Regions from separate parts of the Mycolicibacterium chitae genome, predicted to be linked through region 2. Evidence: riboswitches for the same ligand, from Rfam matches in the RefSeq annotation. Region 2 holds a riboswitch; the other holds the start of a gene.

Region 1 (4,321 bases), 590 kb from region 2:
GCAGCTCGCCGACCAGCGGGGAGAACCAGGGCTCGTAGTCCTCGTGGATCTCGGTGATCACTTCCTCGGCCTGGCCGTCGGCGCCACCGAACTCGGCCTCGGCGTCGCGGGAGTAGCCGAAGAGCAGGGAGCCGACGGCGATCACGATGGCCAGCCCCAGCAGGGCGATAACCATCGGGGCCATGGAACGTCCGTTGGAACCGGTGCTCATGACTGGACCTCCTCGCGCTCGGTGCTGCGGTTCAGGAAGCCCAGGTTCACCAGCTCCGAGGAGGCGACCTGGATGAGCACGCGGACCACGACGACGGTGATCAGCCCCTCGACGATGGCCAGCGGCACCTGCGTGACGGCGAAGACGGCCAGGAACTCGGCGAAGCTCTCCGCGATGCCGCCCTCGGCGGCCGGGAAGGCCAGCGCCAGCTGCACACTTGTGACGATGTAGGTGACCAGGTCGGCGACGAACGCCAGGGCGAACACGGCCGGCAGCAGGCCGACCCCGGCCTTGCGCAGCGCGAAGAACACCGCGAACCCGGCCCACGGCCCGGCGATCGCCATCGAGAAGGCGTTGGCCCCCAGCGTCGTGATGCCGCCGTGCGCCAGCAGCAGCGCCTGGAACAGCAGCACGATCGTCCCCAGGAACGCCATCACCGGTGGCCGGAAGATCGCGGTGCCCAGCCCCGTCCCGGTGGGATGGGAGCTGGAACCGGTCACCGAGGGAAGCTTGATCGCCGACATGACGAACGAGAACGCGCCGACCGCGGCCAGCAACGGCCCCGCCGACGGATGCTTCCGCACCGTCACGACCACCTGTCTGGCGCCGTAGACGACGAACGGCGCGGCCGCGATGGTCCAGGCCACCGCGTGCACCGGGGGCAGAAAGCCCTCTGCAATGTGCATGGTTGTAGTGCCTTTCCGCCCAGCACCTCGTGGGCATCGATGTTGGTGCTGTGGTCGGTCTCCTGGCTCACGGGTCTCCCGGGCCAGATCAACTGGTCCGGACCGGCGGCGTCCGCCTTCCCACCCGCGCACGAGGCCCGAGCAGTGGCATGGGGGAAACCGTCTTCCCGCTCACAGTGGCGAGGGCCGCCTCGGATTCGCACCGAGTTCCCGTTCACCGCAGCCCACGGAGCATACCGCCGCGGTGCTTGCCCGCAGTGCGACTGCGCTACCTTGGTGCAGATAAACCCACACGGGAGTGCACGCGGCAGTGCGCTGAGAGGACGGCTGAGGGCCGTCGACCGTATGTACCTGTCCGGGTAATGCCGGCGTAGGGAGTGTGAAAGCCATGGCCGAACGGGTGTACCGCTGGCGGGTGGTCGACATCGTCGTGGCCAGCGTGCTCGCGGTCGCCGCGGGTCTGGTGTTCGTCCTGTGGAACATCGCCTCGAATCCCCTGACCGCCCCGCTCAGCGCGCTGCTGCCCGGTCTGCAGGCGCTGGCCGGCGGCGGTTGGCTGTTCGCCGGGGTGCTGGTCGCGATGGTGATCCGCAAACCCGGCGCGGCGCTCTACGGCGAACTGGTCGCGGCCACGGTGTCGGCGTTGGTCGGCAACCAGTGGGGCGTGCTGACGCTCGAATCCGGCCTGATCCAGGGCCTGGGCGCGGAGTTGGTGTTCGCGCTGTTCTTCTACCGGGTGTGGAACCTGCCGGTCGCGGTACTCGCCGGCGCGACCGCCGGGCTGGCGATGGCGATCAACGATCTGGTGCTCTGGTATCCGGGGGCCGCGACGGCCTTCGCCGTCACCTACACCGCCGCCGGGATCGTCTCCGGGGCGCTGCTCGCCGGGGCGCTGTCCTGGTTCGCGGTCCGCGGGCTGGCCAAGACCGGGGCGCTGTCGCGGTTCGCCTCGGGCCGGGCCTGGTCGGCCGGCGACCCCGCGCGGTGATCGGGGCCAGCGCCCGGGGCTGGTCGTGGCGGCACGCCGGTCGCGCCCGGCACGCCATCAGCGATCTGGACCTCGACATCGCCGCGGGGGAGCGGGTCCTGCTGCTGGGCGCCAGCGGATCGGGGAAATCGACTCTGCTGCAAGGGCTTGCGGGGCTGCTCGGCGGCAGCGAGGAGGGCGACGAGTCCGGCCGGTTGCTGGTGGACGGCGCGCCGCCGGGCGAGCGGCGCAGCCGGATCGGCATGGTGCTGCAGAACCCCGACTCGCAGGTGATCCTGTCCCGCGTCGGCGACGACGTCGCGTTCGGGATGGAGAACTTCACCGTCGAGCGGCGGGCCATCTGGCCGCGGGTGCGACGCGCGCTGGACGCCGTCGGCCTGTCGCTGCCGCTGCACCGGGACACCGCCCGGCTCTCCGGTGGGCAGCAGCAGCGCCTCGCGTTGGCCGGCGTGCTCGCGATGAATCCCGGTCTGCTCCTGCTGGACGAGCCGACCGCCAATCTCGACCCGGCCGGTGTGCTCGAGGTCCGCGACGCCGTGGCCGCGGCCGTCGAACGCACGGGTGCGACGCTGGTGGTCGTCGAGCATCGCACCGAGGTGTGGCTGCCGGTGGTGGACCGGCTGATCGTGTTGGGCGAGGCCGGGGCGATCCTCGCCGACGGCGCGCCGGCCGACGTCATCGACACCGAGGGCGAGCGGCTGACCCGCGCCGGGGTCTGGGTGCCGGGCGTCGAACCGCCCCGCCCGCCCCGCGGCGGCGTCCGCGGTGCGGCGTTGCTGCGTTCGCACGGCCTGTCGGTCGGCTATCCGTCGGGGCGTCGCACGGACATCGGCGACGTCGAGATCCTCGGCGGCGCAACCACGGTCGTGTCCGGCCCGAACGGGTCGGGCAAGTCCGCGCTGGCGTTGACGTTGGGCGGGCTGCTTCCGCCGCGGGCGGGCCGGCTCGAGGCCGCGGCCGGGTTCGCGCCCGCCGCGGACCGCCGCGCGCCCATCGCCTGGCGCTCCCGCGAGCTGCTCACCCGCATCGGCAGCGTCTTCCAGAATCCCGAGCACCAGTTCCTCACCGGCAGTGTGCGCGACGAATTGGCCTGCGGGCCAAGGGCGCTCGGCCGCGACGAGGCCACGATCGCCGAGCTGTGCGACGGGCTGCTGGAACGCCTGCGCCTGACGGGCCTGGCCGAGGCGAATCCCTACACGCTGTCCGGCGGTGAGCAGCGCCGGCTGTCGGTGGCGACCATCCTGGCCACCCAGCCGGAGCTGATCGTCCTCGACGAGCCGACCTTCGGCCAGGATCGCAACACCTGGGCGGAGCTGGTGGGCCTGCTCGCCGAGATCGTCGCCGCCGGAACCGGTGTCGTCGCGGTCACCCACGACCTCGACTTCACCGACGTGCTCGCCGACCGCCGGATCGAGTTGTCATGACCGGCGCCCCTACCCTCAACCCGGTCGCGAAACTCGCCGCCGCGCTGATCCTCGCCCTGGGCCTGATCTTCAGCGTGGACTGGGTGTCGGCGCTGACCGCGCTGGTGCTCGAGGTGGCCCTGCTGCTGGTGCTGCGGGTGCCGCTACGGCAGATGCTGCTGCGCGGCGCGGTGGTGCTGCTGGCCGCGGCGCTGACCGCCGTCACGATCCTGCTCTACGGCCAGCCCGGCGGCACGGTGTACTGGCATTTCCTGCTCATCAACGTCAGCGACGGCTCGATCACGTTGGCGCTGGCGACATTCCTGCGGGTGCTGGCCATCGCGCTGCCCTCGGTCCTGCTCTTCATCGACACCGACCCCACCGAACTCGCCGACGGCCTCGGCCAGGTGCTGCGGCTGCCGGCGCGCTTCGTGCTCGGGGCGCTGGCGGGCCTACGCCTCGTCGGGCTGCTCCGAGAAGACTGGCAGTATCTGGGTTTCGCACGCCGGGCGCGCGGAGTCGCCGACCGAGGCCGGCTGCGGCGCGTGGCCGGGCAGGCATTCGCGCTGCTGGTCTTCGCGGTGCGGCGCGGTTCGATGCTGGCCACCGCGATGGAGGCCCGCGGGTTCGGCGCCTACCCGACCCGCACCTGGGCGCGTCCCTCGCCGTTCGGCGGCCGCGAGATCGCGTTGATCCTGGCGGCTTTCGCCATCGTCGCCGTGGCGATCGGGGTGTCCGTCGCCACCGGGCATTGGAACTTCATTGGAAATCTCTGAGCTGCTGCGCCGGGTGCCCGCCGGCGCGACCACGGTGCTGATCGACGGCCGGTCGGGGGCCGGCAAAACCTCGCTGGCCCACCGGTTGTGCCGCGCCTGGTCCGGCAGCGAGGTGATCAGCCTCGACGATATCTATCCGGGCTGGGGCGGGCTGCGCTGGGCCAGCGACCACGTCCGGACCGAGTTGCTGGCGCCGCGGGCGGTCGGGGCGACCGGTCGCTGGCGGCGCTGGGACTGGTCCACCGGCGCGCCGGCCG
Region 2 (4,321 bases):
TGCATGGCCGCAATCACGGTGCATTCCAGCTGGTCGAGGACCTGCATGAGGCGCAGCCGCCAGGCGGCGTCGAGGTGGTTGGTGGGTTCATCGAGAACCAGCACCGCGGTCTGCTGGGCCAGGGCCCGGGCCAGCACCACGCGATGCCGCTCGCCGCCGGACAGCTGAGTGCAGGGCCGATTTCCCCAGCCGCCCAGGCCAACTGCGCCCAGCGCGTCGTCGATGATGCCGCGATCCTCGGCGGCGGCCACCGACCACGGCTGCCGATACGGGGTCCGGCCCAGGCCGACCGCCTCGGCGACCGTCAGCTCGCCGGACGGCCGCTCCTCCTGGCCGACGAACGCGATCGTCAGCGCCCGGCGCCGCGCGGACAGCCGGCGCAGATCGTCACCGTCGACCCGGATCGCACCGTCGGCCGGGGCGTCGAGGCCGGCCAGCGCGCGCAGCAGGGTGCTCTTGCCGGCGCCGTTGGGGCCGACGACGGCCAGTCGCGTCCCGGCCGGGACGTCCAGTTCGACCCCGGCGACGATGGTCCGGGTGCCGCGGCAACACCGCAGACCCTGCGCGCGTACCGTCGCCGAAGCGCTCATGAGCTGTTCCCGAACTCGTAGCGCCGCCGGCCCATCAGGAACAGGAAGATGGGTGCGCCGATCAGCCCGGTGAGGATGCCCAGCGGCATCTCGCGCGGGGCGGCGGCGACCCGCGAGATCACGTCGACCCACACCAGGAACAACGCCCCGCCGCACACCGCGACCGGCAGCATCGCCCGATGCGTGGCGCCGACCACCAGGCGCGCCGCGTGCGGGACGATCAGCCCCACGAACCCGATGCCCCCGGACACGGCGACCAGCACCCCCACCAGCACGCCCTGGATGACGAACAGCGTGGTGCGCAGGCCGCGCACCGGGACGCCCAGCGAGGTGGCGGTGTCGGACCCGGCGGCGTAGGCGTCGAGCCAGGAGTGGATCGCGAGCATCGCCGCCAGCGTGATCACCACGACCGCGCCGGCCAGCGGCACCTTCGCCCACGTCGCGCCGGCGACGCTGCCCAGCATCCAGAACATCACGCCCTCGGCGGCGTGCGGGTCACCGGCGGTGAACACCAGCAGCGACGACAGCGCCATGAACGCCGAGGACAGCACCACCCCCGAGAGGATCAACCGCAGCGCCGTCAGCCCACCCTGGGCACGGGCCACCGTGTACACCGTGACGGTGGCGACCAGCGCGCCCAGCAGCGCGCCGCCCGACAGCGCCCACACCCCCAGGCCGGCCAGCGCGCCGAGGGTCATCACGGCCGTCGCGCCGACCGCCGCCCCGGCGGACACCCCGAGCAGGTAGGGCTCGGCCAGCGGGTTGCGGACCAGCGCCTGCATCAGCGCCCCCGCCAGCGCCAGGCCGGCACCCACGACCGCGGCGAGCACCGAGCGGGGCAGCCGCAGATCCCAGATGATCACGTCGTACGCCGCGTCCGCGACGTCGCCGCCGAGCCGCCCGACGATGGTGCGCCAGACGTCACCGATCGGGATGTGTTCGGCCCCGAAGGCCACCGACAACAGAATGCTCACGGCCGTGAGGACGGCCAGCAGCGCGGTCAGCGGGCCGGCGCGGAGCCGTCGTGTCATCGGAACAGCCGTCTTCTGCACGTCTTGCCTTTGAAGTCTGGGTAACTGTGCGCGAGTTACTCGGTGGACTCAGCGAGATCGGCAGGTCTTCGGACTCGGGATCGTTCGAACTCGACGCCTTCCCGGAATTGCTCCCAGTGGCCAGTGTCGAGCCCGTCTCCCATACCGCTGCGCGCCAGTCCCGGATTCACACCGGGTTCCCTGACACCCGCTATCAGGCGGATGCGACCGTTCTCTGCCGGTGAGGCTACCAATGCGCGAGTTCGGTACTGTCGGACCGTTACAAACACGAACCGTGTCGTAACTACCGAGGAGTGAACCTTGTCCCTGACCGTGCCCGCGAACCTGGACGAGATCACCCCCGAGTGGATGACCGCCGCGTTGGCGCAGCGCCACCCCGACGCCGTCGTCGACAAGGTGCGCGTCGAACTGCGCGACGACGGCACCAACCGGCGCGCCCGCCTGGGGCTGACATATACGACGGGCGAGGGGCCGGCGACGGTGTTCGTCAAGGCCGCCGACCCCGCCCACAAGGATCTGATCCGGATGACCAGCGGCATGTTCCACGAACCGCGGCTGTTCAGTTCCGGCGTGGAACTCCCGCTCGAGCACCCGCTGGTCTACGCCGCGATCGCCGACGAGGACGCCTACGACTTCTGCCTGGTGATGGAGGACCTGTCCGCGCGCGGCGCCGACCCCCGGGATTCGCTGCGGCCGCTGTCGGTGGAGCAGGCCGCCACCGGAATGCGGGCGCTGGGCCGCCTGCACGGACGCTTCTGGGGCCGGCGCGTCCTGGGCCATCCCGAGTTGGGCTGGCTCGAACCGTTCGTGGCGTTCGACGGTCTGCAGTACGCGCCGCTGCCCTCGGCGCTGGAACGCCTCGACGCCGACGAGACACCACGCGCGGTGCTGGAGTTGAGCATCGACCAACTCGTCGAGTCGATCTGGAAGCCCTACATCGGGACGCTGACCACCTCGCCACAGACCCTGCTGCACGGGGATGCCCACATCGGCAACACCTACCTCACGCCCGCCGGCGAGGTCGGCTTCCTCGACTGGCAGATGGCGCGACGCGGCAACTGGTCGCTGGACGTCGGCTACTTCCTGCAGGGCGCGGTCACCACCGAGGACCGCCGCGCGCACGAACGGCCCCTGCTCGACGAGTACCGCGGTGCGCTGGGCCTGCCGGGCGACGAGTTGCCGTCGGCCGACGAGATCTGGTTGCGTTACCGCGCATCGGTGGCCCACGGCCTGGCGCTGTGGTTGGTCACCGCCAGCGCCGACGGCGGCATGTGGCAGCGCGCCGAGGTGGCCGTCGCGCTGGCCCAGCGGTACGCAATCGCGTTCGGCGACTTGGATTCTGCGGCGGCCATCGCCGAGATCGCCGAGGGCTGAGTTGTTCGCGGGGCTACCCGCGAAACGCGTGCAACACCCGAACCCTCGGCGACCAGGCGCTCAGTCGACCAGCGGGCAGTCGCCGCACTTGGTGTGGTCCCGGGTGCGGTACCACAGGCAGCAGGTGTTCCGGCGCCACGGGCCCGTCGCGGCGGCGGTCATCTTGCCGGCCAGCGGGTGCCGGGCCAGCAGCGCGGTCGCCACCGGCGTGACCCGGTCATCGGAGCGGCCCGCGGCGATCCGGCGCGCACCCGACGACAGCGCCGAGGCCGCGTTGCCCCACAGCAATCCGTCGGCCACCCGCGCCACCGCGCGCAGCGCCGTGTGGAACCCCTCGAACTGATCGGCGATCACCGTCGCGGCCATGACGTCGGCCACCTCGGAGGCGCTCAGCGCGCTGCCGTCCCAGCCGCGAAAGTCGTTGAGGGTCAAATCCACTGAGCCCGACGGGTTCACGACGTAGCCCAGGCCGTCCAGGTCGAGCACCACCCCGCCGCGCTGCCACACGCCCAGCGTCAGCGACCAGCAGCGGGCCGCGAAGCCGTAATGCAGGGTCGAGGCCACCACGCGCCCCTCGTCGGAGCCGACGCTGACGCCGACCGCGTCCAGCAGCGATCGCAGCTGCGTCGGCTCGTGCAACTCCCGGCGGGACAGCACCGTCGTGACGGGGCCGACGTGCCAGCCGAAGTACGGCCCGAACCTGACGGCGTCCTGCACCGCCGCGCGCACGGCCTCGGGATCGGCCACCGGTGCGTGGGCGAGCTCAAAGTCGGTGTCGGGCATCGGCGTCGAACCTACCGAAGACTGCGGCTCGACGTGCAACCGCGTTGATCCTGGGCCAGAGTGGGTACCCAACGGCGTTGTGCGAAGGTTGGTGCTGGACAGAGATGACAGGTGACTTGATGGCGCGTCACGAACTCGGCGGGTCGTTGGCGCCGCAGCGGCATCGCTGCGGGGATGATTGACGTGGGTCTTTTCGGGACAGCGTTTCGCGCCGTTCAGGTCGTGGCCGGCACCGCGTTGTTGACCGGCGATGCCGCTCTCGGTGCCACCCGGGCAGTCGCGGATACCGCCGGCGGCGTGGTCGACGGTGTCGCCACGTCAGCGGGTACGTTGGCGCGAGCCGCGACAAACATGGCCCTCGAGGCCGCGGGCGGCCCCCCGGCACGTCGCACCAGCCGCCGCGGTGCCCGCCGCTGGATCGAGGTACGCGGACTCGGTGGTACGGATGCCGATGCGGTCGCGGACAAAGTGCTGGCCGCCGTGCGGGCGGTCCCCGGCGTCAGCGACGCGGTGCTGAACCGT

What was found. A riboswitch is a leader RNA that binds a small molecule or an ion and turns the genes downstream of it on or off. The one in region 2 is predicted to bind cobalamin.
Region 1: it holds a riboswitch for cobalamin, as region 2 does, so the genes downstream of both, EL338_RS01915 (energy-coupling factor ABC transporter permease) here and EL338_RS25035 (FecCD family ABC transporter permease) in region 2, are expected to answer to the same signal.

Annotation. Positions count from the first base shown of each region.
Region 1 is NZ_LR134355.1:390,275-394,595, forward strand. It holds gene EL338_RS01910 (energy-coupling factor ABC transporter substrate-binding protein) at 1-211, opposite strand, end outside; gene EL338_RS01915 (energy-coupling factor ABC transporter permease) at 208-897, opposite strand; cobalamin riboswitch at 933-1,134, opposite strand; TPP riboswitch at 1,180-1,291, shown strand; gene EL338_RS01920 (ECF transporter S component) at 1,286-1,885, shown strand; gene EL338_RS01925 (ABC transporter ATP-binding protein) at 1,882-3,309, shown strand; gene EL338_RS01930 (energy-coupling factor transporter transmembrane component T family protein) at 3,306-4,064, shown strand; gene EL338_RS01935 (nucleoside/nucleotide kinase family protein) at 4,051-4,321, shown strand, end outside.
Region 2 is NZ_LR134355.1:5,259,723-5,264,043, reverse strand. It holds gene EL338_RS25040 (ABC transporter ATP-binding protein) at 1-590, opposite strand, end outside; gene EL338_RS25035 (FecCD family ABC transporter permease) at 587-1,621, opposite strand; cobalamin riboswitch at 1,685-1,869, opposite strand; gene EL338_RS25030 (phosphotransferase) at 1,991-3,016, shown strand; gene EL338_RS25025 ((2Fe-2S)-binding protein) at 3,077-3,799, opposite strand; gene EL338_RS25020 (cation-translocating P-type ATPase) at 3,974-4,321, shown strand, end outside.